One region of the Corynebacterium argentoratense DSM 44202 genome, then DNA from elsewhere that is predicted to be linked to it. Evidence: riboswitches for the same ligand, from Rfam matches in the RefSeq annotation. Region 1 holds a riboswitch; the other holds the start of a gene.

Region 1 (16,023 bases):
CTTCCCAGATTTCCTCCGCGGTGGTCGCACGGTGGATCGCGGGGTTGGCGGGATTAGCAAACTGGCGGGCCAAGATAGCACCGTCACGTTCCGCCACGATTTCATCAGCCTTATCCACTGCGCCCTGCATACCAGCGGGCCCCGGGGTGAGGATGATCTCCGCACCGTATGCCCGCAGCATGATGCGACGTTCCATCGACATGGTCTCGGGCATAGTGAGCACCACGTTGTAGCCCTTCGCTGCGCCCACCATTGCTAGCGCGATACCTGTATTTCCTGACGTCGCTTCAACGATGGTGCCGCCAGGTTTCAGGGATCCATCGGCCTCCGCGGCGTCAATAATCGCATTGCCAATGCGATCTTTGACGCTGTTCGCAGGGTTGAAGAACTCCAATTTGACGAGAATTTCGGCGTCGATGCCTTCGGTGATGGTGTTGAGTCGGACCAGGGGGGTGGACCCGATGGTCTCGGTGATGTTGTTGAGGATCTTTTCAGCCATAGTGGACAGCCTACACCATATATAGACAGATCGGTCACTAATCGGCCGTACTAGTCAGTCTACTTTTAGGCCCTCACGGGGGTAGCACAGGCATATTGTCCCAGCATGCAGGCCAATGAATTCTCCACCACCCGCCCTCATCTGGTAGATTTTAGCCGTTGGCACAACAGGGAATGCCGAACGCTCCGGCCCTACAACCGGGCGCCAGTCGGCAGCGGCCCTCGCCACTGTAAGCCCCGCACGTTTCAACGACGCCGCGTCGACACACCCACTGCCCCACCACCTGGAGGCGGGAAGGGTCCGAGGTCACACCACAGCCGGGCAAGCCAGGACACCTGCAACCAACACGCCTTATAACCACGGCTCGCGAGGTGACGAGCCACATAAGTTCCAGAAAAGAGGCAACCTCTCATGCATATTGCAGAAGGCTTCCTACCTGCCATGCACTGCGTCGGATGGGCCGCAGCGTCCGCCCCCTTCGTCATCCACGGCGCCTACGCAGTCAACAAGCAACTCAAAGAAAAGCCCGAAACCGGCCTCCTCCTCGGCGCAGCCGGAGCATTCAGCTTCGTGCTCTCCGCCATTAAGATGCCCTCCGTTACAGGCTCTTCTTCTCACCCAACCGGTACCGGCCTCGGCGCCGTCCTGTTCAAGCCCCCAGTGATGGCACTGCTCGGCGGCATCGTGCTGCTGTTCCAAGCACTCCTACTGGCACACGGCGGCCTGACCACCCTGGGTGCCAACATCTTCTCCATGGCGATCGTCGGCCCATGGGTAGCCTACGGAGTGTGGCGCGGAATGCGCGGCGCACACCTGCCGGCATCGTGGGCAATCTTCTTCGCCGCAGTTCTCGGTGATTTCTCCACCTACTGTGTCACCGCAACCCAGCTGGCACTCGCCCACCACGCAAACGGCTTCTGGAGCGCATGGTCGAACTTCCTCCTGCTCTACGCCCCCACCCAGGTGCCCCTCGCCCTTGCCGAAGGCATCGTCACCGTGCTCGTTTTCTTCGCAATGCGCACCACCGCTGCCCGCGATCTGCTCACCCTCGGAGTCCTCAAAAAATCCGAACTCACAGCAGCTACCCCCGCAGCAGCACCCGCAGCCTAAAAACAGATACAGCAAAGCGAGCACCCAATGAACAACAACAAAACCAATCCCCTGCTGGTGTGGGGCTTGATCGCCCTCACCGCACTCATCGCCGCCTTCCCCATGTTCTTTGTCAAGACCGACGGAAAGGAAGAAGCCTTCGGCGGAACCGATGACGGTGCAGAAGCCGTCGTCGAAGAACAAGACCCCGACTACGAACCCTGGTTCGATTCCATCGTCGGCGAACTTCCGGGCGAGGTCGAATCCGGCCTCTTCGCACTCCAGGCAGCACTCGGTGCGGGCCTCGTCGGCTACGCCCTCGGTAACTACAAGGGCCGCAGCCGCGCAGAACGCGAACTTGCCGCACCCACGGACACCACCAGCGCCTAAAAACGCAGTAGTCCGCTAAGGCCGCAACAACCATGAACCCTTTGGAAATCGCGGCGTCAACAAGCCCATGGGCCCAAGTCAACGTAGGTGAAAAAGCCTTGTTGATCCTGGGTCTGCTTGTTCTCGCCATAGCACTCCCGCCGTTACCCGCCCTACCGATCATCGGGGTGATCATCCTCGTGGCGGCAGCACGCGCGCAGGTCCCCTGGAAACTCTATGGTGCGCTCGTTGCAGCACCTGCAACCTTCATCATCCTGGGAATCTTCCCACTGGTAGCCACGATCACCACGCATGGGATCGAACGCATCGACGGTGGCCTTACTGACGCAGCAACCGTCCTCGGACGCTCCATCGTCGGCATGAGCGCCACCATGTTATTCGCCCTCACCACGCCGATGAGTGAACAACTACTGTGGTTCCGACGCATCCACGTGCCTGAATCCATCGTGCACGTCACCATGCTCACCTACCGGATGTCGAGTCAGTTGGTAGAAACCTCCCGCACTATGTGGCAGGCCCAAGCCCAACGCCTCGGCCACACCAACAAGCGCCGGTGGCTGCGCAGTTCTGCACATCAAATCGCCGCTCTGTTCGTGATCGCGTTCGCCCGAGCCCGAGCGATGCAGGAAGGTCTCGAATTGCGTGCTGACGCCGCGTGCTACCGCACGTTGACAGTCGCGCGCCCCGTGCGCACCCGCAACATTGTCGGCAGCATCATCATTCTCGCCCTCGTTATGGTCATAGGGCTGAAAGGAGCGCAACTATGGGGCTAGACGCCACAGAAATCCTCCGCGTCGAGGGTGTGTCTTTCGCACACTTCGACGGTCCACCTGTACTCCGCGACGTCAACCTCGCTATCAACCGTGGCGATCGGATCGCTCTGCTCGGGGCCAACGGTGCTGGGAAGTCCACATTGTTCCGACTACTGGCTGGCGCGTGGAAACCCACCGAAGGCCGTGTGCTCCTCGACGACACTGCTTTTAGCTATTCCCGTAAGGGGCGCGACACTGTCCGCCGGCGGGTACAGCTGGTGTTGCAGGAACCAGACGACCAACTCTTTGCCATGACGGTGGCTGCTGACGTGTCCTACGGGCCAGTCAACCAGGGCCTCGATGAGGACGAGGTGCGCACACGCGTGGACGCAGCGATGGACGCCGCAGAAATCAGCGATCTGGCTGAACGCGTGCCGCATCAACTGTCCTACGGTCAGCGCAAGCGTGTGGCTCTCGCAGGTGCGCTGGCGATGCGGCCTGAAGTGCTGCTGCTCGACGAGCCCACGGCCGGGTTGGATCCAGCTGGCGGCCGCCAGCTGCTGCGAACCCTTGAGCGCCTACACGAACAAGGCACAGCGGTTGTGTTGTCCACCCACGACGTCAACTTGGCGTATGCGTTCTCCGAGACCGCTGCGGTGATCCATGACGGTCAGGTGGTTGTGGGGCCTAAGGAGGACATTCTTGGTGACGCCGCGTTGATGCGCACAGCGCGGTTGGAGCTGCCGTGGGCACCCGCTGTCTCTGCCGCCCTCGGCCGGGTGGTCTCGAGGCCCGAGGAGCTCATCGGGGAAGGCTAGATGGGATCAACGAAAAAATCCCCGGAGTATGTTTACTCCGGGGATTTATTGTGGCCAGAGCCGGGATCGAACCGGCGACCTTCCACTTTTCAGGCGGACGCTCTACCGACTGAGCTATCTGGCCGTAACAAAAAATGTTACGCGACCCTGACGGGACTTGAACCCGCGACCTCCGCCGTGACAGGGCGGCGCGCTAACCAACTGCGCCACAGGGCCTTGCTAAAAGCAGTGCGCTTGTGTGGTGAGACACCGCACTATCGCACGAGTTGATAGCTTACACAGCAACACTGAAACGATCAAATTGACTGCTCAGTCATCATTTTTGCGCCAGCAGATTGCGAGCAGGAAGGCTCGAGGAAATGCGAAAACTGCAGTGTTTCCACACATACAAAAACCCGGTGCTTAACTATTGTTAAGCACCGGGCAAATTGCGACCCTGACGGGACTTGAACCCGCGACCTCCGCCGTGACAGGGCGGCGCGCTAACCAACTGCGCCACAGGGCCATATTCTTTATTTCGATCTTTGGGCCACGCACTGTTCATGCGTGGCCCAAAGACTGAGTACTCCCAACGGGATTCGAACCCGTGTCGCTGCCGTGAAAGGGCAGTGTCCTAGGCCCCTAGACGATGGGAGCACTACTGCGTTAAGCAGCTTGTAACACTATAGCCCAGCATCAATAAAGCAACAAACGCGCAGGTTGTTAACGTTTCTGGCCCGCATCTTAAGCTGTTTACAGCGGCCGATTCCCGCCCCGACGCGGACACGGAAACGTGCACAAATATCGGGTGCGCGGGCACCACACCGTCTATTTCCCCAGGTCGCCAAGAAAAGGCGGCCGCTCCACCCGATATTTGCACACACCCACCCCACTGGGCCACCCCACCGGCAGCCCATCGCCCCAGTGAAAACCAAAAAAGATGTCTCGGAACATGCTGTCAAGCATGTTCCGAGACATCACATTTGTGGGCCCTGTGGGGCTCGAACCCACGACCTGCGGATTAAAAGTCCGTAGCTCTACCAACTGAGCTAAAGGCCCAACGGCTGAATATCTTAGCACGGATGCCGACGTAGATCACAATCGGATAAAACTCAAGCCCGGGCCCGGCGAATAACACGCCAGCACCCGGGCTATTACCACGCAACTACACGCTGCGTGCGGGTTCTAGGAGGCCCTAGGACAGCTTCATGCTGCCGGTCTCCTTGAAGCGCTGATGGAAGGAAAGAGCCTCGTCCAACAGATGCGGGGTCTGCATGATCTTGCCTTCCTTGGCGGCAGCCAAGGCGCGATCGTAGTAGTCCTGCAGCATCGGGCGGTAGTCCGGGTGCGCCAGGGCAATCATCTTCTCGGCCTTCTGGCGAGGTGCTAGGCCACGGAGGTCGGCGTAGCCGTACTCGGTGATAACAACCTTGACGTCCTGCTCGGTGTGGTCGACGTGAGAGACCATAGGAACGATCGCGGAGATCGCACCGCCCTTGGCATCCGAGGGGGTGATGAAGGAGGAGATGTAGGCGCTGCGGGTGAAGTCTGCGGAACCTCCGACACCGTTCATTATGCGGGAGCCAACGACATTGGTGGAGTTGACGTTGCCGTAGATGTCAGCCTCGATGAGGCCGTTGGTAGCGATCAAGCCTAGGCGACGCACAACCTCGGGGTGGTTGGAGATCTGCTGCGGGCGCAGGATGATCGACTTGGCATACTTAGCGGCCTCGCGGTTCATCCTCCCTGCGTACTCCGGAGACAAGGAGAATGCGGTGGCGGAGGCGACAGTCATCTTGCCTGCGTCGATCAGGTCGACCATGCCGTCCTGGATGACCTCGGTGTAGGCCCTGATGTTCTCGAACTTGGAATCGAGCAGGCCGCTCATCACAGCGTTCGGGACGTTACCGACACCGGACTGCATGACGTAGCCGTCGTAGGTCAGTCGGCCAGCGCGAACCTCACCCTCGAGGAAGTCAAGGAAGTGTCCAGCGATCTGCTTGGACTGGTCATCGATCGGCTTGAAGGGTGCGTTGCGGTCGGCGGCATCGGTCTCGACAACGGCAACAACCTTGTTGATGTCAATGTCGATGTAGGTGGTACCGATGCGCTGGCCAGCTTCGGTGATCGGAATCGGCTGGCGGTTCGGCAGCGCGGCGATGCGGTAGATGTCGGCCATACCTTCGAGTTCTTCAGACTGCCAGGTGTTAACCTCGATGATGATCTTGTCCGCGGCGTCAAGGTACTCAACGTTGTTACCGATGGAGGAGGAAGGAACGATGTGGCCTTCTTCAGTGATGCGGACGGCCTCGACGATGGCGACGTCCATCTTGCCGAAGAAGCCCTGCTGGACGTACATGCCGGACTCGGAGAGGTGGTAGTCCATGTACAAGGTGGTGCCGTCGTTGATCTTGTTCCGAAGGATCGGATCCGACTGGTAGGGGGTGCGGAACTTGATGGCGTCAGCCTCGGCGAGGACACCGTCGCAGTCGGGAGCGGTGGATGCGCCGGTGAAGAGGCTGATCATGTATTCGTCACCGCGAGCGTGTGCTTCCTTAGCGCGCTCTGCGATGGCGGTCGGCAGTACCTTGGGGTAGCCGGAACCGGTAAAGCCAGAGATGCCGACGTTGTCGTTGTTGTTGACAAACTGTGCGGCTTCCTGGGCAGACATGACTTTGCCGCGCAGGGTGGCATTAGCGATGCGATCAGACATCTAATTCTCCTTCAGAGTTTTTAAAAAAGGTGCCAGGCGTGACCTAACACCCGCGTCGGTGTGATGTTACCTACCCATCAACACCTGCGTTACGACCACCACAATAGAGCAATCCCCCCCGATCTGCCATATAAGGGCAATAACCCCTCAAAACCCGCTGCACACATCCACTAATTACTCCCAAACCACCCCCATTAGGGTAGTTTCGACGCCACCTTACATCCTGTCGATTAAGTTGCCGTTGACCCTGCAGGTGGGATTGAATGACCAGGTGTTAAAGATCGGATCTTTGAGCCTGAACTCCCCAGTCGTCCTCGCCCCCATGGCCGGCGTGACCAATGTTGCTTTCCGCACGCTGTGCCGCGAACTCGAACGGGAGAAAATGGGCAGTGTCGCCGGTCTGTACGTGTGCGAAATGATCACGGCACGCGCCTTGTGCGAGCGCAATGAAAAAACAATGCACATGACGACCTTCGCCCCGGACGAAGATCCGCGCTCTCTTCAGCTCTACACCACGGATCCTCACTGGACCTACGAGGCCGCGAAGATGATCGTGGAAGAAAACCTCGCTGATCACATCGACATGAACTTTGGTTGTCCGGTTCCGAAGGTCACCCGTCGCGGAGGCGGCAGCGCTCTGCCTTATAAACGTCGCTTGTTCGCCAACATTGTTGCGGCCGCAGTCAAGGCAACCGAGGGAACCGATATTCCCGTGACCGTGAAGTTTCGGGTTGGGATTGACGCCGAGCACCATACCCACCTCGATGCAGGGCGCATCGCGGCAGAGCAGGGTGCGGCAGCCGTTGCATTGCATGCACGCACGGCTGCCGAACGCTATTCGGGCACGGCGCACTGGGACGAGATCGCGCGCCTGAAGGAGCATATGGTGCAGCACGCCGGCGAGGACTTTCCCGTACTGGGCAATGGGGATATTTTTGCCGCTGATGACGCCGCGAAAATGATGTCCCAGACCGGCTGCGACGGTGTGGTCATTGGGCGCGGCTGCTTGGGACGGCCGTGGCTTTTTGCCGCTTTGTCAGCTCAGCTTCAGGGGCTACCCATTCCGCCAGAGCCCACATTGGGTGAGGTCACCAGGATTATTCAGCGCCATGCGGAGCTTCTAGTGGCCCACGATGGGGAGAAAAAAGGTTGCCGGGATTTGCGCAAGCATTCTGGCTGGTACCTGCGTGGATTCCCGGTCGGTGGAGATGTTCGGCGCGCCCTGTCTGGGGTGAAGACGTTGGACGAGCTCGCAGACATCCTCGCCCCATTGTCCGATTCGACAGCGGTAGCTGACGATGCGGAAGGTCCCCGCGGCCGCCAGGGTTCCCCGGGCAAGGTTGTTTTGCCGGAAGGTTGGTTGGATGATCCGGAGGATGAGTCCGTTCCCGAAGGCGCCGACATCATGCACTCCGGCGGATAGCGCCCGACCAATCTCGCACCGTTAGCGGGGGTACACTTTCTCCCATCCGTGGCGGCGGTCACAGAGCCTCTGTAGTATGTGCGGTACTGGCACACCCCGTTTCACACCAGGAGACCCTCGTGACCCCACCCCAAGAGCACAACAGCACCCCCCGCGACGTCATCATTGTTGGGGCAGCACGCACCCCCCGCGACGTCATCATTGTTGGGGCAGCACGCACCCCCATCGGCCGACTTCTGGGGGCACTATCATCAGTTCCCGCCACAGAGCTGGGCAGCACCGCCATCGCCCGCGCACTCGAACAAGCGCATGTAGACCCCACCGAGGTCAACGCCGTCATCATGGGCCAGGTGCTCCAGGCAGGTGCCGGACAAAACCCCACCAAACAAGCAGCCCTGGGCGCCGGCATCCCCCGTAAGGCCCACACCGTCACGGTCAACAAAGTCTGCCTCTCCGGACTCACCGCAATTATTGACGCCGCGAGAATGCTGCGACTAGGAGACGCCGAGGTTGTCGTCGCCGGAGGCATGGAATCAATGTCCCAAGCACCACACCTGCTCAAAGGCTCACGCAGCGGCACAAAATACGGCGCCACCCAACTAGCCGACCACATGGAAGTCGACGGCCTCAGTGACGCAGGCACCGGGATCTCCATGGGAGTGCTCACCGAAGAATACCTGGACACCTACCCAGTCGACGCGTCAGAGCGTGACTCCTGCGTTGTGGATTCCCACAACAACGCGGCATCCGGCTGGGAACGCGGCGTCTTCGATCAAGAAATCGCGCCCGTGACCGTCCGCGGACGAAAGGGTGACACCATTGTCGAGCGCGACGAAGGCATCCGCGAAGGCATGACCGTGGAAGCCTTGCAGAAGCTGCGCCCCGCATTCAACCCGGACGGCGTACTCACCGCAGCACACGCCTCCCAGATTTCCGATGGCGCAGCGGCAGTAGTGATGTGCACCCGGGCTTACGCTGACGAGCACGGACTCCAACCGCTGGCAGTACTACGCGCCCACGGACAGGTCGCCGGACCGGACGCAAGCCTCCAAGCGCAACCCGGCAACGCCATCAACCAGGCACTATCCCGGCAAGGCTGGCTGGCCGAAGACCTCGACATGATCGAAATCAACGAAGCGTTCGCTGACGTCGTCGTGCACTCCGGCCGCATGCTTGGGGCGCTCGGCAGGGGCGGCGTCATCAATCCCGATGGCGGAGCCATCGCCATGGGGCATCCCATCGGAGCCAGTGGCGCGCGCCTGGCCGTCCACGCAGCACATGCGCTGAACTCGGGACGCGCTACACGCGCAGGCATCGGCCTGTGTGGCGGCGGTGGGCAAGGCGAAGCATTGCTACTGGAAGCACCCTAAAACCATCAAATCGCCACAACCCAACACTCGATAAATCCCGATAAATAAGGACTAATACATGAGCACTTTTGAGAACATCCTCATCGAACGCCGCGGACGCGTCGCACTAATCACCCTGAACCGTCCGAAGGCACTGAACGCCTTGAACAGCCAGACCATGGAGGAGCTGGTCCAGGCAACCGGCGAACTAGACGGTGACACCGGTGTGGGCTGCATTGTTCTGACCGGCAGTGAAAAAGCTTTCGCCGCAGGCGCAGACATTAAGGAAATGTCTAGCCAATCCGCGACCGAGATGTACATGTCGAACTTCTTCGCCCACTGGGAAAACTTCACCAGGGTCAAGACCCCCATAATCGCGGCAGTGTCCGGCTACGCGCTGGGCGGTGGCTGCGAGCTCGCCATGATGTGCGACATCATCATCGCCTCCGAGTCAGCCAAGTTTGGCCAGCCAGAAATCAACCTAGGTGTCATCCCCGGCATGGGCGGCTCCCAGCGACTGACCCGCGCTATTGGCAAATCCAAGGCCATGGAGATGTGCCTAACCGGCCGCATGATGGGAGCCGAGGAAGCTGAGCGCTCCGGCCTGGTCTCCCGTGTCGTGGCCAACGACGAGCTGTTGGATGAAGCGCTGAAGACGGCTGAAACCATTGCGTCCAAGTCGAAGGTGGCGGGCGTAATGGTCAAGGAAGTCGTCAACGCAGCCTACGAGATGCCCCTGGCCCAGGGCATCAACTTCGAGCGTCGTGTCTTCCACTCTGTGTTCGCCTCCGAGGACCAGAAGGAAGGCATGTCTGCCTTCGTCGACAAGCGCGAAGCCGAGTTCAAGCACCGCTAAAACACACGCTGCTTAGTGCACACACAAGCGCCCCGCCGTCGCAGTACATGCTGTACTCGCGAAGGCGGGGCGCTGCCAGTTGTAGCCTCTGTGACTTGCCGTAGCTACAACACCAACGTGCGCCCTTCGGCCCTAGCCACGCAGGCTCGGGAAGTCGCTGTCTGCAAACTCCGTGCCAGCCTTGTTAGCACCTTGGTCCTCCGCATGGATAACGTCTTCGCGCTTGCGTAGCTCAACGCGACGAATCTTGCCAGACACCGTCTTCGGAAGATCAAAGAACTCAAGACGACGGATGCGCTTGTAGGGAGCCAGCCCCTCGCGGCAGTGCTTCAGAATAGATTCGGCAACCTCCGCAGTCGGCTCGTGCCCCGGCGCCAAAGCGACATAGGCCTTGGGCACAGCAAGACGCAAGGGGTCGGGAGACGGCACAACCGCAACCTCAGCAACCGCAGGATGCTCAATCACCACGGACTCCAATTCAAACGGAGACAATCGGTAGTCAGATGCCTTGAAGACGTCGTCGGAGCGACCAATGTAGGTGAGGTAGCCGTCTTCGTCCCGCTCTGCAATGTCACCTGTGTGATAGAAGCCGTCGCGGAAGGTTTCCGCATTCTTGGCCTCGTCGCCGTAGTAGCCCGGGGTCAGGCCGACGGGACGAGGATCCAGGCGAAGGCAGATCTCGCCATGGTCGCCGATCTCATCGGTCGCGGGATCAATCAACACCACGTCCATTCCCGGCAACGGCCGACCCATAGATCCAGGCTTCAAAGGCTGGCTCGGGGAGTTAGCGATCTGGACGCTCGACTCTGTCTGTCCAAAGCCATCTCGAATGGTTGTCTTCCACGACTTTTCGACCACCGAAATTAGCTCGGGATTCAGTGGTTCACCAGCAGCAACCACCTTCTTTGGAGGGGTTTTCAATCGGCTCAGATCGGCCTGCACCAGCATGCGCCACACCGTTGGGGGCGCACAGAAAGAGCTCACGCCTTCTTCATCCATCTTCGCCATCAGAGCCGCGGCGTCGAAACGGGCGTAGTTGTACAGGAAGATAGTGGCTCCAGCAATCCACGGAGCGAAAAAATTCGACCATGCGTGCTTAGCCCAGCCGGGTGCCGCCACGTTAAGGTGCACATCACCGGGTTCTAGGCCGATCCAGTACATGGTGGACAGGTGTCCCACAGGGTAGGAGGTGTGGGTGTGCTCCACCAGCTTCGCTTTCGAGGTGGTACCCGAGGTGAAGTACAGCAGCAGCATCTCATCCGCCTTGGTCGGCTGGGAAGGAGTGAACTCCACGGGCGCGTTGAAGGAATCGTCGTAGGCGAGTGTGGGGTGCCCATCCTGCGCCGGCGGCTCTTGACCCACCTGAATCACGGTGAAGTCACCCGGCACCGCCCCGAACTTTTCCGCGTCCTCGGGGTTGGCAACAACCCAGGAGATATTTGCGCGTTCGGTGCGGTCAGCCAAGTCCGCAGGGCCCAGCATGGCGGTCGCCGGGTTGAGGACAAAGCCTCCCTTAATGCAAGCGAGCATGGTTTCCCACAGCTCGACCTGGTTGTTGAGCATGAGCATCACGCGGTCGCCTCGCTTGACGCCAACGCTGGCCAACCAGTTGGCTAGCTGCCCGGAACGTGCGGACAACTCCGCAAACGTGCGTCGTGTTTCGCTGCCGTCCATCTCGGAGATAACGAGCGCTTCGTTGTCCTTGGTCTCGGGGTCTGTGCCGAGGTGATCAAACCAGTCGAGGGCAAAGTTGAATTCTTCAAAACGGGGCCACTCGAAGTAGTCGCGGGCGGCGTCGTAATCTTCGCGCAGCTCAATGAGCTTGTCGCGGACCTCCTTGAATTTCTGTGTCGTGGGGTTCGTGGGGTTCATCGTATGCGCGGTCATTAAGACTCCCTTCCAAAGTGTGACGCGTGGCTCACAGTGTAGTGGCCGTCAACACATTGCGCTTGCGATCACTGAAAAAATTTAAAGTGAGTGCCCCCACTGGGGGTACCCACTGTGCTTTCAGACACATGAATGCTGATTCGCTTGTACACTGCAACCACGACAGCCCACACAGACTGCCGAACGGATGAACACCGCGCGCAGTTACCCAAACGAAAAGGACGGTCACACGCGATGAACGACGATCACGCCCCATTCCCAGGCCCCCACGCCGCAGCACCGCTCGCGGACTCCCCCATCAACACCGAGCTCCTTGCAAACGTGCCTTTCCCCAACGCGGACATCCTAGAAGTCGAGCGCCTGCTCTCCGAGGAAGAGCGCGCACACCTGCACAAAGTCCGTAACTTCCTCCAAACCGAGATCCGCCCAGTCGTCGGCCCCTACTGGGACCGCGAAGAATTCCCCTTCGAGCTATTGCCCAAACTAGCCGAATACGGCCTGGGCGAAATCGAATTGTCCGGCTTTTCCCGACTGCTCAAAGGCCTGCTCTACGCTGAAGTCACCCGCGCAGACGTCTCTCTGTCTGCGCTCGTCGGTATCCACAACGAACTCGTGGTTGGTGCAATCGATCAACTCGGCTCAGAGGAGCACAAAAACACCTGGCTCGACGGTCTGCGCAACTTCACCAAGGTCGGCTGCTTCGCGTTGACCGAGCCTGACCACGGTTCCGATATCGCCGGCGGCCTGGCAACCACCGCTAAGCGCACCGAGGACGGCTGGGTGATCACTGGTTCCAAACGCTGGATCGGCGGCGGCACCTTCGCCGATTTCGCTGTGGTGTTCGCCCGCGACGTCGACGATAACCACGTCAAGGGATTCATCGTTGAACTCGACCGCGACGGTGTGTCGAAGACGAAGATTTCCCGCAAGATGGGTCTTCGCATCATGCAAAACGCAGACCTCGGATTCGACAATGTCCTCGTCCCCCATGCCGCGCTTTTGCCCGGCGCAACGACTTTCGCCGGCACCAATGTGATGCTGCGGAACTCTCGTGCTTGGGTGGGCTGGCAGGCTGCTGGCGTGCAGTTGGCGATCTTCGAACGCGCACGCGATTACGTGCTCACCCGCGATCAGTTTGGCAAGAAGTTGGCGAAGTTCCAGCTGGTCCAGGAGCAGTTGGCCCGCATGGTGGGCAATGCTGCGGCGTCGATCTCGATGCTCGCGCAGGTGGCGTGGCTGCAGGAAAACAGTGGTTTTGATATGCCGCATGCTGCGTTGGCGAAGGCTACGGCTACCCGTTTTGCCCGCGAGTCTGCTTCCCTTGCTCGCGCGATGGGTGGCGGCAATGGAATCCTCACGGATTTCGAATTGTCCAAGCTTTTTAACGACGTGGAGATCCTCTACACCTACGAGGGCACGTATGAGATCAACTCCCTGATTGTTGGCCGCGCTGTGACCGGCGTATCGGCGTTTGTTTAGGGAAAGGGGTTTTGTTGTGAGTGTTCGTTCTTTGCTTGATGACGCCGCGGGGGTTTCTGCTGTCGTGACGGGTGCGGCATCCGGGTTGGGTGCCGCGACGTCTGCGATGTTGGCTGATGCGGGTGTGCAGGTGTTTGGTCTGGATCTTGAGGCAGGTATTGATAAGGTCTGCGATACTGCGCCGGAGGGTATTCGGTTTATCGCCACGGATGTGACCGATCATGCGGCGGTGCAGGAGGCTGTGGCTACTGCTGCTGCGGCTGCGCCTCTACGTCTCGCGGTGACCTGTGCAGGTATTTGCCCGAGTAAGAGAATTCTGGGGCATTCGAGTGAGCTCTTTTCCACCACGTTGGCGGTGAACCTCACGGGTACATTCAACGTGATGCAGGCCGCTGCGGCGGTGATGGCGGAGCAGGAGCCTGTGGATGCGGATGGGCAGCGCGGCTTGATCGTAACGACGGCATCCGTGGCTGCCTTCGAAGGGCAGATGGGGCAGGCTGCCTACGCGGCGTCCAAGGGCGGGGTGCATGCGTTGACCATTTCTGCCGCCCGCGACCTGGCGTCGAAGGGTATTCGTGTCAACAGCATCGCCCCGGGCATTGTGACGACTCCGATGATGGCTGGCATCACCGAGGAGTTCCGTGAGGCGTTGGAAGCCCTGGTGCCTTTCCCGAAACGGATGGCGCAGCCGGAAGAATATGCCCAGTTGGTGAAGTCTTTGGCGGATAACCCCTACCTCAATGGCGAAACTATCCGCATGGATGGTGCGCTGCGCATGCCTCCTCGTTAAGTTCCTAGCGGCCTCGGGGTGTGGCTAAAGCTCAGCCCAGGCGTGGGTCAAAGGCAGTGCCTGCAATGCTGCAGGCACTGCCTTTTCTAGTGGTAGGGCACGAGCCCCCAGTAGGGGAAGATAGCCCGCGACGTGGCGACGATGGGGCCGCAGGGGTTGTCGCTTAAGACCCTCTCTGGGTGGTATTCCTTGAGCACATTGCGGGCGCCGATGTCGCCAATGGTGTCAGAGGTTTCGCAGCGGGCCTCATCTGCCCACCACCCTGGCATGGGTGCTTCGGGGTCAAGCTTTTCCCCAAGTATCGCTGCCACAAGGTGGGTCCAGGTGCGTGCAACGGAATCACGCTGGTAGCCTCCCCCACCGATTGCCACCCATTTGCCGCCGCAGAATCGGTCCGCCCAGCGAGACATCGAACGGTAGGCCTTAGCCAAGGCATCGACGCTGACGTCGAGGTCTGTGAGGGGGTCACGCCTGTGCGCGTCCGCACCGTGCTGCGTGATCACGATCTCGGGTCGGAATTTTTGCAGCAGCGGTGGAACTATCCCGTGCACCGCGTACAGCCAGTCGATGTCGGAGGTGCCTTTGGGCATGGCCACGTTGACTGCGGTCCCGGCCGCGTGCGGCCCACCAATATCGTTGGCGAACCCTGTGCCGGGGAAGAGATAGAGCCCGGATTCGTGCACGCTGATGGTCAGCACCCTGGGGTCATCCCAAAAGGCTTGTTCCACCCCATCACCGTGGTGTGCGTCAAGGTCGACGTAGGCGATCCGTGTGGCACCGTGATCCAGCAACCAAGAAATCGCCACCGCGGCGTCATTAAAAGTACAAAAACCGCTTTGTTTGCTGGGCCCTGCGTGGTGCAGCCCTCCGGATAGGTTGACCGCCCGCTTCACTTCCCCCTCCCACACTGCGCGGGTTGCCTCGACGGTGCCGGAGACAACATGTCGCGCGATGGTGTGCAGGTTGGGTGCGAGGGGGTGGTCGTCGTCGCCGATGCCGAATTCCGGCCGGGGGCGGCCTTCTTTAAGTGCTTCGAGGTATTCGGGGGTGTGGATGCGCAGCAACAGGTCTTCGCTTGCGGCTGGTGCCGGGGCGATATCGACGCGATCGAGCAGGTCAAAATGCTCGGAGAGCTTCATCGCTAGGCGCACACGATCGGGCCCCATGGGGTGCTCGGGGCCGAAGCTGTAGCGCTCGAGGGTGTCGTCGTGGAGCACAAGTGGACGTGTGTTCATCGCGGACTCCTTAAAGGTTGCGGACTAGTTGTTCGCGATAGGCGGGTTCGGCCGAGCACACGAGGCTTGCTTCGATGACGTCGCCTTGGTTCAGGTCACACACAAGGTTCATGTCGACGAGTGCTGCGTGTTCGTCGTTCATCACGGAGGCCCGGACGATGGTGTCCGCTAGGGCGTCGGCTGCGTCGGGGTGGATGTGCTGCCCGCAGATGTCTGCGATCATGCTGAGTGCTTCGGTTTTCTGCCGTGACGGCACCCGCCAGGTTTCTTCCTTCGTTAGATCGAAGGTGACTTCACGCGGGATGAGCCCGGTCATGGGGCCCAGCACCGGGTCTTCTACTGTGCGGATGATTATTACTGGTTGCGGGTAGGTATCGGCGATGTCATCGACTACGGTGTGCGCGTTGATGCCGTAGCAGTCCAACAGTTGCGCCGGGGTGGCTGTTGGCGTGCCCTCGATGAGCTGCTCGATGAGTTTTTTGGCTTGCTTGGTGTGCGCCGTGACAACTGGTTCGCTATCGCTGGCGTGGTGGGTGGCTCGGTTGCTTTGGTTTCGCACGATCGCACCCAGAGCTTCGAGCGCTTCGGCATAAGCGGGGAACACTGGAAGCTGGCCTTGTTGTTCCGGGTGGAGGCCTGCGGGGCTGAGCTGTGGTTGGAGTTGTTCTGGGGTTCGGAAGCCGATGAACACACCTACGACGGGTGCTGTGCTGTGTGCCGCGAGTTCACTCAGGCCCGCTTGGACTTCTTCGAACAATGGCTCG
Region 2 (16,023 bases), 960 kb from region 1:
AACGCTGCGTGCGGTGCGTGGCATCTTGGGTACCCAGCGCAGGACGAGGATGATCGATACGACTCCGATGGGCACGTTGATGAGGAAGATGGATTCCCAGCCAACGGTTCCGACCAGAAGCCCGCCAAGCAGTGGTCCGGCAAGGGTTGCCAGTCCCGCGACTGCGCCCCAGACTCCCATGGCTGCGCCGCGTCGGTTTCTGGCGAATAGCCGATTGATGACGCTCATGGTTTGGGGCGAAAGGATGGAAGCGCCGAGGCCTTGGAATGCACGGGCGACAATGAGGAAATAAATGTTTGGGGCAAGCCCGCATGCTAGAGAGCTCAGTGTAAACAGGCTCATGCCGGCGATGTAGACGTTGCGCTGACCGTAGCGATCCCCTAGCCTTCCGGTGACAAGAAGAGGTACTGCGAAGGTCAGTAGGTAGATGGAGGTAACCCAGACGACGGCATTGAGGCTTGCGTCGAGTTCTGATTGGAAGTTCGGCGAGGCAACCGCCACGATGGTTTGATCCAGAAGGATCATGAAGAAGCCGATGCACAGGGCGGTCAGAGCCTTCCACGCTTGTTTTTCTGGAAGCTGCGACTGCTGCCCGTGTGCATCGGCGGGCGGTGTGTCCTGGGTGCGCGGGGTTGAATTCACTCACACAGGGTACACCTTGAGTTGTTTATTTGGAGTTCCAGTAGTTCTGTCCGGCGACACTGGCCGGCAGCTGGAACTGTGCCTGGATGTCACTTGCGGGCACCAGGTTGTAGCCTTCGAGTGCTTTGCGCACCAGTTCCGCGGCGTCAATATTTAAGGGGCCGGAGGTCCACATGACGTAGGGCAGGTTGACGAAGCGTTCTTCCTTCACCGCGGGCAGATCCTTGGTGACCGGGTTGGTCTTGAGCATCTCGATTTTCTCTTCGAGGTTCTGGCCGGGGTAGTCAACGAAGACGAATACGTCGGGGCTGGTGGATGCGAGCTTTTCCCAGGAGACGGTGGTCCAGGTGTCATCAACATCGCCCGCTGCGTTGGTGGCGCCGGCTGCGGTGATGATGGCCTCGGGACCGCCGAAGCGACCGGAGGTAAACACACCGTCGCGGCCCTGGTCGAAAACGAAGGCGACGGGCTTGGTGTCCGCCTGCGGCGCAGCCTTCAACTTATCAAGTCGAGAGTCTTGATCTTCAATGACTTTCTTGGCGGTTTCTTCGTCACCGAAGGCGGTGCCGAGGTTGTTAAGGTCTTCGCGCACGGCCTGCCACGGTTCGACGGTGCCGCGTTTTGTGCCGTCGGACTGGCGGCAGGATTCGGTGAGTACGTAGGCGCCAATGCCATGGCTGGCGAGGGATTCGGGGTTCACTCCGTTGGCATCATCCATACCGTAGTTCCAGCCAGCGACATAAACATCGGGGGCTTCGGCGATAATTTGTTCGAGTCCGGCGGCCTGGTCGCTTAGCTCGTCACGGTCGGCGATCTTGCCGTATTTTTCGACCAGCACGTCTTTGTCTTTGTTGACTGAGGTGACTGCTTTAACCTTGTCGCCTGCACCCGCTGCGTAGACGGCGGCCAAAATGTTGGAGTCGTTGACCATAAGGCTGCCGGCGTGGTCGTAGGTGACGTCTTCGCCACAGTTGACGATGGTTACCGGTGCGCCTTCACCCTGGGCTTGGGTGCTAGCCGAGCCGGATGCGTCTTGGGCGGTGTTACCAGAGCAGGCCGCAAGCAAGCCGCAGAGCGCCAGACCTGATGCGCTGACTGCAATCTTGCGGGAACGTTGGGTAGACGTGTTCATAAGTGTTCTCCTTGTGATCAACTAGCTTGAAAGGCAGCTAGTTTGGGGTTCGTTTTCTACAGGGAATCGATCAGCACATGGGGGCTGCATGCACCCCCAGGCTGCGCGACGAGCGCGCGGACATCGAATGTTTCCCGAATGGTTTCGGGGATGAGGACGTCGTGGGGGTGTCCGGTGGCAAGTACCCCCGCGACGTCATCATTCGGCTGCTTGTGCAGTACGACGACCTGATCGAAGTGAGCCATCGCCAAGTCGAGATCGTGAATAGTCGCGACGATGGTGCGGCCGGATTCGCGTAGCACTTTTAGCAGATGTAGCTGGTGGTGGACGTCCAAGTGGTTGGTGGGTTCGTCTAGCACGATGAGGTCCGTGCCCTGGGCAAAACCTCTGGCCAACATGACGCGCCTCCGCTGGCCACCGGATAGCTGGACAGTGGGCCGGTCGGCGACGTGCGACATTCCCACCAGCTCCAGCGCTTCCTCGACGATAGCGCGCTCGCGTTTGCCACCAATCTGCCAAGACTTCAGGTGCGGCAGACGGCCAAGTTGCACTGCTTCGGCCACGGTAAGATCCCCGGGTGGGGATTCCTCTTGGCCGACCAAAGTCATGAGTTTCGCGCGGGCCTTCGGTTTTAACCCATGCACATCAACCGGCGCGGAAGCACTATCGAGCTGAAGCTCCACGGTGCCACCCAAAGGCCGCGTGATCCCAGCAAGCGAACGCAACAAGGTGGATTTTCCAACGCCGTTGACGCCGACGATCGCGGTCATCGTATGGGGAGCAGCCGTGAAGCTGACGCCGCCGACAATAGGATGCTTGGCATCAATACCGGCGAGCACGCTGTGGCATTGAAGCTGTGTCATTAACGCGCCCCCTCGCTACTGAGTGTGCTTTTACGCCCCATCAGCAATAGGAAGAGCGGGGCGCCGATGACACCAGTAACCACACCCAGCGGGATCTCTTGTGGCGGGGCGGAAATGCGCGCAACCACATCAACCCACAGCAAGAAGATCGCACCGGACAGTGCCGCGATGGGCAGAAGCCTGCGGTGCAGCGATCCCACCAATAAACGACCAATGTGGGGAATAACCAACCCGACGAAGCCGATTCCACCGGCCACCGCGACCATGGTGCCCACCAACAGCGCCTGGAGGAAAAATAGAAACTTGCGCAACGCTCCAACATCGACGCCAAGGGCAGCAGCAGTATCGGGTCCCGCAGCAAGAGCATCAAGTTTTCCGGACAGCAGCACCAGAATCACCAACGACACAGCCACGATGATGGCGGGCAACAACAGAGTGTCCCAGTGTGCTGCGGCAACAGAGCCCAGCATCCAGAACATCACCGATTGTGCTGCCCGGGGGTCTGGCCCTTTAAAAACCAGAAAGCTTGACGCCGCGGAAAACGCGGAGCTCAGCACAACACCTGTGAGGATCAAACGCAGTGGTGTGATACCGCCTTGCGCGACGGTCACCAGATACACCGCTGCTGTTGCCGCGATGGCACCGAGCAAAGCACCACCGGACAAGGCGTACACACCTAGTCCGGAAAACAAGCCAAAGGTGATCACCGCGGTGGCGCCCACCGCTGAACCGCTGGAAATACCCAACAAGTATGGGTCTGCCAGTGGGTTTCTCACCAAGGTTTGAATAGCGACACCGGCTAGTGCAAGGCCGGCGCCAACCACGGCTGCAAGAAGTCCGCGCGGTGCACGTAACTCCCACACGATCGAATCAATGGCTTTGTCGGGGCCATGCATCCCCTGCAAACGAGCTGACACAACCTCCCATACTTGGGCGTGGGAATATTCCACCGATCCAAAGGTGAGGGATGCGATCAGGCTTAAAAGCAACAGGATACTGAGCAGTAGCGAGAGCAAAGACAGCCTCACGCTAGGCCTTTCGTTCGTGAGCAGCACCTGGACGCGAGGTACGCACTCGAGACATAGTGAACGGGCGAGTATCGGACTTGTGCCCTTAAGGGCAATACCGTTGCGCGCCAGTCCCGGATTCCCACCGGGTTCCTCGCATCCGCTCCATGGTCGTATATCAGTCTAAAGTCCCAGTTTTCGGCCACCTAAACCCCCTACCGAACGGGTGTGACTCTGGCGCATTCCGATAATCGGTCTACAGTTGAATGCATGAGTAACTCGAAGAAGACTTCCAGCGCCATCGACATTAAAGCCCCCGAAGACGTCAACACTGCAGCCCTCGTCAGCGTGGGGTTGGTGGGCGGTTGGCTCATCGCCCGCGAGACCGGTATCCGCCCCCTTGGCGGTGCGTTGTTGGCCGCTGCCGGTGGCTGGGCTGCACGCAGTTGGTGGGCTAAGGGCGGTGTCACGTTGGCTGCGGGCTTGACCAGTGCCTACATTGGCGCCTTTGGTGCTTCCCATCCGCTTGCGAAGAAGATCGGCGCGTGGCCTTCCGTCATCGCTGTTACGGGCGCGGCTGCGTGCGCTGCGCACTTCCTCTCCGACGCCCAGTAAAGGGGCTGCAGAGTTCCGTTTAGCCCGCCACCCTGCCCCTCCATACTCGGTGGCGGGCTTAATACTATCCGCACGGACAAGACACACCACATGCGTGCCTGCTGCCCCGCCAAAGAGGGGGTGTTTAGTTCTGCCCAGCTTCGAAAGCTGCACCCACCTTGTAAAGGCGATCATCAGCGAATGCAGGTGCCATGATCTGCAAACCAACAGGGAGACCAGTGTCGGATGCTAGACCCGCAGGAACCGACATGCCGCACAGACCTGCAAGGTTCAGCGGAAGGGTGCACAGGTCAAAGTTGTACATCGCCAGCGGGTCAGAGACCTTCTCACCAAGCTTGAACGCGGTGGTGGGGGTGGTCGGCGAGACCAACACGTCGCACTTCTCGTATGCGGCAGCGAAGTCCTGGGCGATGAGCGTGCGCACGCGCTGAGCCTGCAAGTAGTAGGCGTCGTAGTAGCCAACAGACAAGGCGTAGGTGCCAAGGATGATGCGGCGCTTAACCTCGGGGCCAAATCCAGCCGCACGAGTCATTGCCATGACTTCCTCAGCAGAGCGGGTGCCATCGTCTCCGACTCGCTGCCCGTAGCGCATGCCATCGAAGCGCGCGAGGTTAGAGGACACCTCACAGGGAAGAATCAAATAGTAAGCCGCCAAAGCATCATCAAAGTGAGGACAATCGACCTCCACCACTTCAGCCCCCTGGGAGGTGAGCTGGTCGACAGCCTTGTGGAACTGCTCGAGCACGCCGGGCTGGTAGCCCTCGCGATCAAACTGCTTCACGACACCGACGCGCACACCCTTCAGATCACCGTTGGCACCTTCACGAGCAGCCGCGACAACCGGGGCCACCGGCTTGTTCACACTGGTCGCATCGAAGGGATCATGCCCGGCGATGACCTCATGCAACAGCGCCGTGTCAAGCACTGTACGAGCAGTCGGACCGCCTTGATCAAGCGAGGAGGCGCACGCAACAAGACCGTAGCGAGACACAGTGCCGTACGTGGGCTTCACACCAACGGTGTTGGTCAGCGCTGCGGGCTGGCGGATGGAACCACCGGTGTCGGTACCGATAGCAAGGGGGGCTTCGCCAGCAGCCAAAGCCGCTGAAGATCCGCCGCCGGAGCCACCAGCGGTACGCTCAACATCCCACGGGTTGTGGGTGGGGCCGTAAGCAGAGTTCTCGGTAGAAGAGCCCATGGCGAACTCGTCCATATTGGTTTTGCCCAAAATGGGAATGCCGGCCTCACGAATCTTCCGGGTGACTGTCGCATCATAGGGGGCGACGTACCCTTCGAGAATCTTGGAGGCGCACGTAGTGGGGGCATCCGTGGTGGTAAAGACATCCTTGAGTGCCAGCGGCACACCCGCCAACGGCGACGCGGGAGCTTCACCCGCATCCAACGTGGCGTCAACACGCGAAGCGGCCTCCAAAGCAGCCTCGGCACCTACGTGCAGGAAGGCATGCAGGTCGGAATCAACTGCGTCGATGCGATCGAGGTGAGCCTGGGTGACCTCGACAGAAGACACTTCACGGCTGTGGATCTTGTCGGCTAGCTCCGCCGCGGTCATGCGAGTCAGCTCGCTGGGCGACTGGGAAGCAAGGTAGGTAGATTCAGTCATGATTGTTCGTGCCGTTCCTATTCTTCTTCGCCAAGGATCTGCGGGACCATAAAGCGCTGCTCTTGAACAGCCGGTGCCATCTCCAACGCCTGCTCGGCGGTGAGGGTGGGCACCACGACGTCTTCGCGCATGGTGGTCTGAATGGAGTGAGGGTGGCTCATAGGTTCCACACCATCGGCGGCGACTTTGCCCACCGCGGACACGTTAGCGATGATGCCGTCGATCTGTCCTGCGAACTGTTCAAGTTCTTCTTCGGTCAGGGCAAGTCGGGCGAGCTTGGCGAGATGCTCAACCTTGTCGCGCGAAATTTCTGGCACGTCTTCATTCCTTTACGGGGATTCAAGGGATCGATCTCTAGCAGTCTACTGCACCCCACCCGGGGATGCGCTCTAGCGGGTGCCTATCGACGTGATAGGTACTTGTGTTGGTAGAGTTAGGGAACACTGATTCACACCACCGACATTTTCAGATTGGTTTCCAATGTCTTACCTTCTCCGGGTTCTACTCCCCGATACCCCAGGTAGCCTGGGCCGACTTGCTGATGCACTGGGCACGGTGGACTGCAACATTCGCTCCGTCGACGTTGTGCAGACATTCCCCGAAGGCACCGCGATGGATGATCTCGTGGTGGAGATCCCCGCTTCTTCCCTACCTGACACCCTCATTACCGCGGCGCAGGGGCTGGACGGCGTGGAGGTTGATTCGATCCGCCCATTTTCCGGCGCTGTCGACCGCCGTGGCCAGATCGCTTTGCTTGCTGACGTCGCGTCAAATCGGCACAACAAGGAACGTGCGGCGGAGCGGTTTGTCAGCGCACTACCCCAGACGATGACTGCCGGTTGGGCCATTCTGCTGGACGTGTCGGGGTCCTCGCGTCGGGTGGCTGCCTCTGCAGCAGCGCCGGAAGACGATGGCAACAATCCTATGATGCCCGAGATCAACGGGGCGCGCATTTTGGACCCCGAGTCCGAACAGTGGATTCCGGAGCCGTGGGCGTTGCTCGATGCGGCGTTGGCTGTGACCCCGGTGGGTGATTCGCTACTACTGATACTCGGCCGCCCTGGTGGTCCGGATTTCTTGGCTAGCGAGGTCGAGCACCTGGGCAATTTGGGGCGTATTGCCGGGGCTATCATCGGTTAGCCTTTGGCTTTGTAGCTATTCGGTGAGCTGCAAAAAGCGCGTCACCCCACTGTTTGTGGAGGTAACGCGCTTTTTACTTAGGCTTAGGCGCAGTCGCAGACGCATTCGTCCCAGTGGCCATCATGGCTGTGGTGGAGGTGGCCATCGTGAACGTAGTCGACGTGGTCACCGTGGGGAACGGCGACGTGGCCGCAGCCCTCCCCGTGGACGTGGTCGTGACTTTCGTGAACGTTGTGCATGGTGACCTCCAAAAGGTGGTGGGGTTATTGTCTAGCCGCCACCTTATTGAAAACTTAATAAAAACACAACTGTGAGCTGAACTAGTCCTCCACACCATTGTCAAGCAGGCGCACAAACCCAGCCTCGTCCAGAATCGGCAGGCCCAGGTCACGAGCTTTAGCCTCCTTCGAACCCGCATTTTCGCCCACCACCACGAAGTCCGTCTTCTTCGACACCGACCCGGCAGCTTTACCACCGCGCTCAACAATCGCCTGCTTGGCACCATCACGAGTAAAGCCCTCGAGGGACCCCGTCACCACAACAGTCAGCCCCTCCAGGGTCTGGGGCAGCTGCTCGCCGACCTCTTCCTCCATGGTCACACCACTTGCAGCCCAACGGTCGACGATCACACGATGCCAATCAACTTCAAACCATTGCTTGAATGACGCCGCGATGATCTCCCCCACCCCATCAATCTGCGCGAGATCGTCCACCGGGGCGTCAATAAGCGCGGGGAGGCTGTGGTACTTGTCCGCCAAAGCACGAGCAGCCGTGGGACCGACGTGCCTGATCGACAGGCTAACCAGCACCCGCCACAGTTCTGTATTTTTAGCTTCCTCGAGGTTTTTGAGCAACTTACGCCCGTTAGCGTTGAGCTCGCCTTCGTACACAAAGGTGGGGTCTTCGGCCCGTCGCGCCCGAACCTTGTCCCTATCGCGCGCACTGCCTTTTGTATAGGCCAGGGTGCGCTGCAAGGCTTGCTCATCAAGATCGAACAACCCCGCTTCATCCGAAAGGACTCCGGACTCAATCAGGTCGCGCGCACCCTTCTCCCCCAGGGCTTCGATGTCGAATCCGCTGCGGCTCGCCAGGTAGGTCAAGCGTGCGGACAGTTGTGCTGGGCAGGAACGGCTATTGGGGCAACGCCAGTCTTTGTCATCTTCTTTTTGCGGGGCCAAGGGAGTGCCACAAGAAGGACAAGTGGTGGGGAAAACGAAGGGCGTTTCACTGCCGTCACGAAGCTCAACAACTGGGCCCAGAACTTCGGGAATAACCTCGCCCGCTTTGCGCAGCACGACCGTGTCTCCGATGAGTACGCCTTTGCGCTGAACCTCATACTGGTTGTGCAAAGTCGCCATCTCTACGGTGGAGCCGGCCACATACACCGGTTCCATGATGGCAAAAGGCGTGATGCGGCCGGTTCTGCCCACACCGCACTGGATATCAACGAGCTTGGTGGTTACTTCCTCCGGCGGATATTTATAGGCGATAGCCCAACGCGGCGCGCGGGAGGTTGCCCCTAGGTCCCGCTGCTCGGCAATATTATCGACCTTGATCACCAGGCCATCCATTTCATGCAAGGCATCATGGCGATGTTCGGCCCAGTACTTCACGCGGTCCGGCACGTCCGCGGCGTCAACAAGTTCGGTGTAGGGGCTGACGGGTAGTCCCCATGCTTCGAGCGCCTGGTAGGCCTCATGTTGCGAAGTGGGGGTGAAGCCCTCGCAGTGGCCGAGGCCGTGGCAGATCATTCGCAGTTTTCGACGGCGGACTTGCTCGACGTCTTTTTGCCGCAAGCTTCCGGCGGCTGCGTTACGCGGGTTGGCAAAGGGGCGGCCCTGTGGGTTTTTCTCGGTGGCCGTTTCTTCGATACGCGCTGCATTCACGTCGGCAAAATCGGCGACGCTGATAAAGACCTCACCGCGCACCTCGAGGACCTCCGGGATGGGAAAGTCATCGGAGCCGTGCAGCTCGTGCGGCAGGTCAGTGATAGTTTTGGCGTTGACTGTGACATCTTCACCCACGCGCCCGTCGCCGCGGGTGGCTGCGCGTTCGAGCACACCGTTGCGGTAAATGACGTCGAGGGACAACCCGTCGATTTTCAGCTCGCACAGGTACTTCTCCGCGGGTGTACGGGCTAGCCACTCCCCTAGTTCGGCCTCGTCAAACACGTTGTCCAGGCTGAGCATGCGCTCGAGGTGCTCGACGTTGTCAAAGGTGGATTGCTCTGGTACAGGTGCGCCGACCTGCTTGGTGGGGCTATCGGGAACAGCAAGCTCGGGGTGGTCACGTTCGAGTTGCTCCAGTTCGCGGAACAATGCGTCGAAATCCGCGTCGGGGATTGATGGTTCACCGTTGTAGTACTGCTCTCGGTGGTAGCGGACTTTTTCCGCAAGTTCGTCCCATTGTCGGCGGAGCTGACTGTCGTTGTGGGGGGCCTGGCTCATAGCGCCCCAGTCTACTTGGCACCCCGATAAGTTATGACGCTGGCATACTGTAACCATGCCTCTCGCCGCTACGTTTAATCCTGCTTCGATGCTGTCCTTTGACCTGGAGACAACCTCACCGAATCCTGCGACCGCGCGGATCGTGACGTCAGCAATGATCACCATTGCGGGCAAAGACGTAGACAAGGTCGAGCTGCTGGCGGATCCGGGCGTGGACATTCCGGAGGAAGCCACCAAGGTGCACGGGATCACCACCGAGTATGCGCGTGAGAACGGCCAGCCGCACGAGGATGTCTTGGCATCGACCATCCAGGCTATACGCGAGGGTTGGGACAAGGGCCACACCTTGATCGTGTTTAATGCAGCGTTTGATTTGAGTGTGTTGCGACAGCTCAGCGGCGATTTCACGGTCGACGGCCCTGTGTTCGACCCCTATGTTGTGGACAAGGCTTTTGATCCTTACCGCAAAGGCAAGCGCACGCTGGGCGCGATGTGCGAGCACCATGGTGTGCCGCTGGATAACGCACACGAGGCGACTGCTGATGCCTTGGCTGCGGCCCGCATTGCTTGGAAGTTGGCGAAGAAGCACCCGGAGCTCAGCACGATGGACGTGGATGAGTTGATGGAAAAGCAGGCCGTGTGGTTTTACAAGCAGCAGGCCGGTTTGAAGAAGTACTTTGAGGGCCAGGGGCGGGACGTGTCGGATTTCAATATGTCGTGGCCGATGCGCGGCTAGCGGACGGAAAACACATATGGGTAATGACGTCGTGGGGCTTGCTGCTACTTTGGAACTTCCGCTTGCTGGCCGGGATGCCTACGCCCAGCGTTTTCCCGGTTTGCCGCCTGGTAGGTTGGGCACATGGGAAGCGTTGGAATTGTTGAACTGTTGATCATCGTTGCAGCTTGGATAGTGCCGACGCTGCTGGTCATCGGCGTTATTGTTCTGATCGGCCGCCGTGGAAGCAACAAACCTCAGCAGATGATGCAACAGCCAATAATGCAATAACAGCAGCCCATGCAGCAGCCGTACGCAGCCCAACGCCCGCAGCAACATCCTGCTGCACCGCAGAATCGTTTCGCACCCCAGGGCAATCAAGAACGGAAGTAACCCGTGCCAGTTTCTACTTATTTACCGACGCGCGGCTGGTTTGAAGACGACTGGCGCGCACGTCCCACACCGCAGCGCCCGTGGCCGGTCGTCCTGCTGCATGGCACGAGCGTGTCCAACGGTGACTGGCTGGAGCTGAGCACCCAACTACGAAAACTCGGGTGGGTGGTTTTTGCGCCGGCCTATGGGCAGCGCGCGACGTCTAGTGTGCCGGATTCTGCAGAGCAAGTGGCTGCCTATATTCGCCAGGTGCTGGATGCGACCGGTGCGGAAAAGGTGATTATGGTTGGGCATTCGCAGGGTGGGTTGATTGCCCGCTGGTGCGCTAAATTTTTTGACATTCCCACTCGCCACATCATTTGTTTGTCGACGCCCAATCACGGCACCTCGCTGGGTGGGATGTTGTCGTCTCGGGTGACCAATGATCGCCGCGCGGAACTGATGAAGTCGATGATCGACAACTACTTTGGCCCCGCTGGGATGCAACAAATCGCTGGTTCCGAAGTTTTGGAGCAGTTGAACGCCGACGGCGACCTGTTGCCCGGGGTGATGTACACCTGCCTGGCGACTAAGACGGATTCGACCGTGGTACCGTCTACATCGTGTTTCCTTGAGGGTGCGGAGAATTCCTATGTGCAGGATTTCTTCCCGCATGTTGTGGTGTTGCATGAAAATATGCCGCATGATCGTCGGGTGCGCTCGTTGGTGGTCGGCGAGATTGAACAGCACGCCCGCTTGAGCGCATAGGCTGCCGGCGTTCATCGGCTAGTCATTGTGGGGCAGTCCGCAGGAGAAAATTTTTTATCACTTCTGCTACCCCATGGAACCGATTCAGGTATCTTTTACGTCTAAATACATTGACGGCGCTCAGACAGTCATCTCCGCGCGCCGCCACGGTGAACTCCCCGCCACAGGCCACGGGTTGGGTGCTCACCTGAGGGGAATGTTCTAAGCGTTCACCGCACACAACCACCCCCACCCCGAACCCCTATTCACCTAACCCCCACCACCCGACCATCATTGCGAACAGACGAAAAAGCAACCCCAGGAACGCCAGATCACCCTCCCAGCACGCGCAATCCTCCCGGCCCCCTAAACCTAAAGATCCCCCGCATCCCGATGCAGCATGTCAGTCGCCTCCCTCGCCACCGCAATCGCCCCGGCCAAACCCAACGCATCCCCACCATCCTTGGCACACACCGCAATCCGCTGCAGCATCTCCCTCCCCACCCCCAACATGTCCACAAACCTGGCGACCCGCACCGCCACCCCACGCGCCGCATCATCTCCCGCCCCCATCAACTCATCCACCGACAAGGTCAGCCGCACCCCCTTGTCCACCGACAGCAACTCCGCCGCCGCATCAAACCCCGCCGTACCCTTCAACCCCAGCGGATCGAACGTCACAGGACCCTCCCACTGCAACAACGTCGCCAACGAAGCACAATCCAACCAGGCTGGCCCCACCGCCAGTGCATCCAACGCCTTACTGATCTCATACTGAGGCACGGCCGCAAGCTCGTCGAAATCACTCGTATCAGGCACCGACCCCTGAAGCAACGCCGGCACCCAGGGCTCCTCCAGCACGACCTGCACGGCGCCACCAAAACGCGCCGACAGCCCAGCGACGGCCTCCGCCACCCCCGCTTCGAGCGCCTGGTTAAGATCTCGCCGAGCACCGGGATCCGTCACCGCCCTGTGCCCATTGGGCAGTTCGAGGGCCGTCGCCAAGGACCACGGGCCCATCACAGAAACAATGACGTCGCGTTGGCCCCACTGTTGTTCGCAAGCGTCAAGGTCCCACCGCCAGGTGTCTACGGCCCGGCGCGTGGTCAACTGGGGTCGATCCGTGAGGACCCAGCTGCGGGCGCCTACCTCGCAGTAGACTTCGGGCAGTAGGACTGCTGTGCGCGCTACAAGCTCGGCGTGCGCCCCTCGTTCCGGCAGCAAGGGGATCGTGCAGGCTGCCGCTGACTCACTGCCCACGATGTCACATGCAACGGACATATCCGTTCCAGGGAAGTGGGAGGGCGCCGCACTCGTGACGCGCTCTACGTGATCTACGCATTCTCCGCCAGCTACGCCACCTGCATGCTCTCCGCGATCCAGACCGTCAGTCACGCGACGTCCCGCAGATGGTTCCGGAGCCCAGCACAATATCGCCGCCGTCGTCGGGAAGGTAGAGGACTGCTGCTTGCCCCCGCGCAACGCCGGACAGTGGTTCGGCGAGGTCGATTCGGATGCGGTCACCATCAACCTGGGCGGTGCAGGCAACGATCCCGCCGTGGGCACGCACCTGGACTTCGCAATTGAAAGGTTCCGACTGCTCCATCATCGGGTGCAGTACCTTGACGCGATCGGCCTCGATGTGAGTGACTGACAGGTCGGCGCGTGAGCCAACCGTGACTGTGCCCGTGGCTGCGTCGATGTCGGTGACGTATCGGGGCTTGCCATCGGCGGCTGGCTGCTTGATATCCAGGCCTTTGCGCTGTCCGATCGTGAATTCGTGTACGCCCGAGTGCTTCCTCAGCGGGGCGCCTTGTTGGTCCACAATCATGCCTGGCCGCAGACCAATGTGTTTGCCCAAGAAGGCCTGGGTGTTGCCGTCGGGGATGAAGCAGATGTCGTAGGAATCCGGTTTGGATGCTACCGAGAAACCATGGGCGGCGGCCTCCGCGCGGATTTGTGGCTTTTCCGTATCACCTACGGGGAACATGCAGCGGCTGAGTTCTTCTTTGGTCAGCACCCCCAGCACATAGGACTGGTCCTTGTTGGGGTCGTCCCCACGTCGCAGGTAGCCGTCGCCGCCATCCTCCGGCTGCACGAGCCGCGCGTAGTGCCCGGTCGCCACGGCATCAAAGCCGAGGGCAACGCAGCGTTCCAGCAGTGCGCGAAACTTGATTTTTTCGTTGCATCGCAGGCAGGGGTTGGGGGTTTCCCCGACCGCATAGGATTCGACAAAATCGTCAATGACGTCTGCTTTGAAGCGGTCCGAGAAATCCCACACGTAGAACGGGATGCCCAATTTATCGCAGATGCGTCGGGCATCGGCACTGTCTTCTAGCGAGCAGCATCCGCGGGAAGATTCGCGCACCGACTGTGGGTCCTTCGACAGGGCTAGGTGGACGCCGACAACATCGTGCCCGGCCTCGACTGCTCGTGCCGCAGCCACCGCCGAGTCAACACCGCCGCTCATCGCAGCTACAACTCGCATGGTCTCCTCATTGGGCTGGTGGGTGATTGGGTGGTGGGTGAATCCGGGAAAATACTAGCAGTACCCTACTACCTGCTAGGCCATGCCTGCCAGGCGGGCGCGGGACACCACGTCCGGAAGCACTGCCAGTAGCTTGTCCACGTCGTCCTGGGTGCTTGTACGTCCGAGGGTGATGCGGAGGGCTCCGCGCGCGGTGGGTTCGTCCACTCCCATGGCGAGCAGCACTTCGCTGGCCCGGTTGACTCCGCTGGCGCACGCTGACCCTGTGGATGCCGCAATGCCCGCGACGTCAAGAAGCATCAACAAACTATCGCCTTCTGCCCCGGGGAAGGAGATATGTAGGTGCCCGGGCAGGATGTCGTCTTCGGGGGTGTGGATGATGACGTCGTCTATGGTTGCGGTGATGCGTTCGCGCATCTGGTCGCGCAGGCCAGCTAGGCGTTGGTGTTCTGCGTCGATCTCGGAACATGCCTCTTTTAAGGCGGCGGCTGTGGCGACGGCGCCGGCAACATCGTGGGTGCCGGGCCGGATGCCGCGCTCCTGTCCCCCACCGGTGAGCAGCGGGTGCAGAGCTGGGGAACGTTTGGCCAACAGCAGCCCCACGCCCCTCAGTCCACCAAACTTGTGGGCGCTCGCGGCAAGCGTTGTCGCACCGAGTGCATGAAAATCAACAGGTATGTGCCCGACGGCCTGCACCGCGTCAACATGCAGTGGGAAAGGTGTTAACTGTGGCCCTGCACCGGGTACTGCCGGGGGCTGCGCGCACAGCCGGGCAATGTCGGCGATAGGTTGGATGGCGCCGGTCTCATTATTAGCCATCATGCAGGTGGCAAACCGAATATCAACCGTGTCCCCTGCAGAGTGCGCTACAGCGTATTCCACCAGTTGTCGACGGAAAAGTTCACTGTCGACCCGTGCAGTGTTGTTTCGTCCTAGTGGCATGTCGACCACACGCGCGCCGGCTAGGTGCCTGATGGGTTCCCGGACGCCGGGGTGCTCCAGTGGGCTGGTAAACACCACGCCGTGTGTCGCATTCCCCCACAGTCCGTGGATTGCGAGGTTGTCTGCCTCGGTGCCGCTCGCACAGAAGATGACCTCAATGGGTTCTGCTCCCAGCAGCTCCCCGATGTCTTCGCGGGCTTGCTCGAGGGCTGCCTTCGCCTGCCTGCCTAAAGCGTATTGGCCGCCTGGGTTAAGAAGATGCGCGTGCTCAAGGTAGGCCTCGATCGCGACCTCGCGGGTGGGCGACGTCGCGGCGTGATCGAGAAACACCTGCATAACTGCCGTGGGGCTACTTCAAACGTTCGATCAGCACTGGCACGACGTCTTCAACGTTGGCCACCAGACCAAGGTCGGCGATGTCGAAGATGTGCGCGTCCTCATCGTTGTTGATCGCGACGATGGTCTTGGAGGTTTGCATGCCGGACTTGTGCTGGATCGCGCCGGAAATACCAAGCGCAATGTACAAGTCGGGGGACACGGTGACACCCGTTTGCCCCACCTGCATGCTGCCGTCAGCCCAGCCTTGATCGACGACGTCGCGGGTCGCACCGATCGCGGCACCGAAAACGTCTGCAAGGGGTTCCACGAGTGTTGCAAAACCGTCCTCACCGACACCACGACCACCGGCGACAACAACCTTGGCCTCGGTGAGCTCGGGCCGGTCTCCGTGCACTGCCGGGGTGAAGGACTCGACGGTGGCGTCCAGTGCACCCGGGCCAGCAAGTTCCAGGGTTTCGATTGTGACGTCGGCAGCCGGCACAAGCTCAGCGGGGACAGCACCCGGGCGCAGCGTGTACACCGGGCATTCGCCACCGACAGCCGCGCTCACAGAAACGGTGTCACCGAAAATGGACTGCTGTGCCGTGCGGTCGGGATTAACTCCAACAACATCACGCAGGACGCCGCTTGCCAGGCGCGCCGCCAAGCGACCGGCGATCTCGTTGCCGGTGGCGTGGCCAGGCACGATGATGGGACCGGGTTGGGCGGCCGCCAGGGTCTGCAGGGCATCAACTGCCGGCAGCAGGACCCTGCCCTGGGAGTTGACGTGCACCACGCGCTGGGCGCCCAGCTGCGTGATCTCTTCGGCGAGCTCCGGGGCGTCAACAAGCACGGCGGTGACGTCGCCGAGATTGCGTGCTACAGTGATCATCTCCGCAGTGATCGCGGAATGAGCGGCAGATTCCGCAAGTACGTAAACGTTAGTCATTGTCATTGTCCCTTCGCGCTAGATG

Evidence for each region. A riboswitch is a leader RNA that binds a small molecule or an ion and turns the genes downstream of it on or off. The one in region 1 is predicted to bind cobalamin.
Region 2: linked by a shared signal. The riboswitch ahead of CARG_RS03860 (FecCD family ABC transporter permease) and the one ahead of CARG_RS08135 (energy-coupling factor ABC transporter permease) in region 1 are both predicted to bind cobalamin.

The regions. Positions count from the first base shown of each region.
Region 1 is NC_022198.1:1,736,314-1,752,336, forward strand. It holds gene cysK (cysteine synthase A) at 1-499, opposite strand, end outside; cobalamin riboswitch at 632-856, shown strand; gene CARG_RS08135 (energy-coupling factor ABC transporter permease) at 911-1,609, shown strand; gene CARG_RS08140 (energy-coupling factor ABC transporter substrate-binding protein) at 1,637-1,978, shown strand; gene cbiQ (cobalt ECF transporter T component CbiQ) at 2,011-2,751, shown strand; gene CARG_RS08150 (energy-coupling factor ABC transporter ATP-binding protein) at 2,742-3,548, shown strand; tRNA gene CARG_RS08155 (tRNA-Phe) at 3,600-3,672, opposite strand; tRNA gene CARG_RS08160 (tRNA-Asp) at 3,691-3,764, opposite strand; tRNA gene CARG_RS08165 (tRNA-Asp) at 3,980-4,053, opposite strand; tRNA gene CARG_RS08170 (tRNA-Glu) at 4,112-4,184, opposite strand; tRNA gene CARG_RS08175 (tRNA-Lys) at 4,514-4,586, opposite strand; gene CARG_RS08180 (acetyl-CoA hydrolase/transferase family protein) at 4,723-6,240, opposite strand; gene dusB (tRNA dihydrouridine synthase DusB) at 6,500-7,663, shown strand; gene CARG_RS08190 (acetyl-CoA C-acyltransferase) at 7,828-9,033, shown strand; gene CARG_RS08195 (enoyl-CoA hydratase) at 9,092-9,868, shown strand; gene CARG_RS08200 (AMP-binding protein) at 10,001-11,755, opposite strand; gene CARG_RS08205 (acyl-CoA dehydrogenase family protein) at 11,990-13,234, shown strand; gene CARG_RS08210 (SDR family oxidoreductase) at 13,251-14,024, shown strand; gene CARG_RS08215 (acetoin utilization protein AcuC) at 14,111-15,259, opposite strand; gene CARG_RS08220 (GNAT family N-acetyltransferase) at 15,270-16,023, opposite strand, start outside.
Region 2 is NC_022198.1:771,802-787,824, reverse strand. It holds gene CARG_RS03875 (DHA2 family efflux MFS transporter permease subunit) at 1-642, opposite strand, end outside; gene CARG_RS03870 (ABC transporter substrate-binding protein) at 668-1,774, opposite strand; gene CARG_RS03865 (ABC transporter ATP-binding protein) at 1,831-2,637, opposite strand; gene CARG_RS03860 (FecCD family ABC transporter permease) at 2,637-3,665, opposite strand; cobalamin riboswitch at 3,712-3,869, opposite strand; gene CARG_RS03855 (hypothetical protein) at 3,915-4,259, shown strand; gene gatA (Asp-tRNA(Asn)/Glu-tRNA(Gln) amidotransferase subunit GatA) at 4,384-5,880, opposite strand; gene gatC (Asp-tRNA(Asn)/Glu-tRNA(Gln) amidotransferase subunit GatC) at 5,898-6,197, opposite strand; gene CARG_RS03840 (ACT domain-containing protein) at 6,361-7,020, shown strand; gene CARG_RS10210 (hypothetical protein) at 7,104-7,259, opposite strand; gene ligA (NAD-dependent DNA ligase LigA) at 7,341-9,467, opposite strand; gene CARG_RS03825 (3'-5' exonuclease) at 9,523-10,203, shown strand; gene CARG_RS10440 (hypothetical protein) at 10,220-10,357, shown strand; gene CARG_RS10205 (hypothetical protein) at 10,403-10,549, opposite strand; gene CARG_RS03820 (lipase family alpha/beta hydrolase) at 10,579-11,322, shown strand; gene CARG_RS03815 (uroporphyrinogen decarboxylase/cobalamine-independent methonine synthase family protein) at 11,674-12,696, opposite strand; gene mnmA (tRNA 2-thiouridine(34) synthase MnmA) at 12,689-13,789, opposite strand; gene CARG_RS03805 (cysteine desulfurase family protein) at 13,865-15,067, opposite strand; gene CARG_RS03800 (electron transfer flavoprotein subunit alpha/FixB family protein) at 15,081-15,998, opposite strand; gene CARG_RS03795 (electron transfer flavoprotein subunit beta/FixA family protein) at 16,017-16,023, opposite strand, start outside.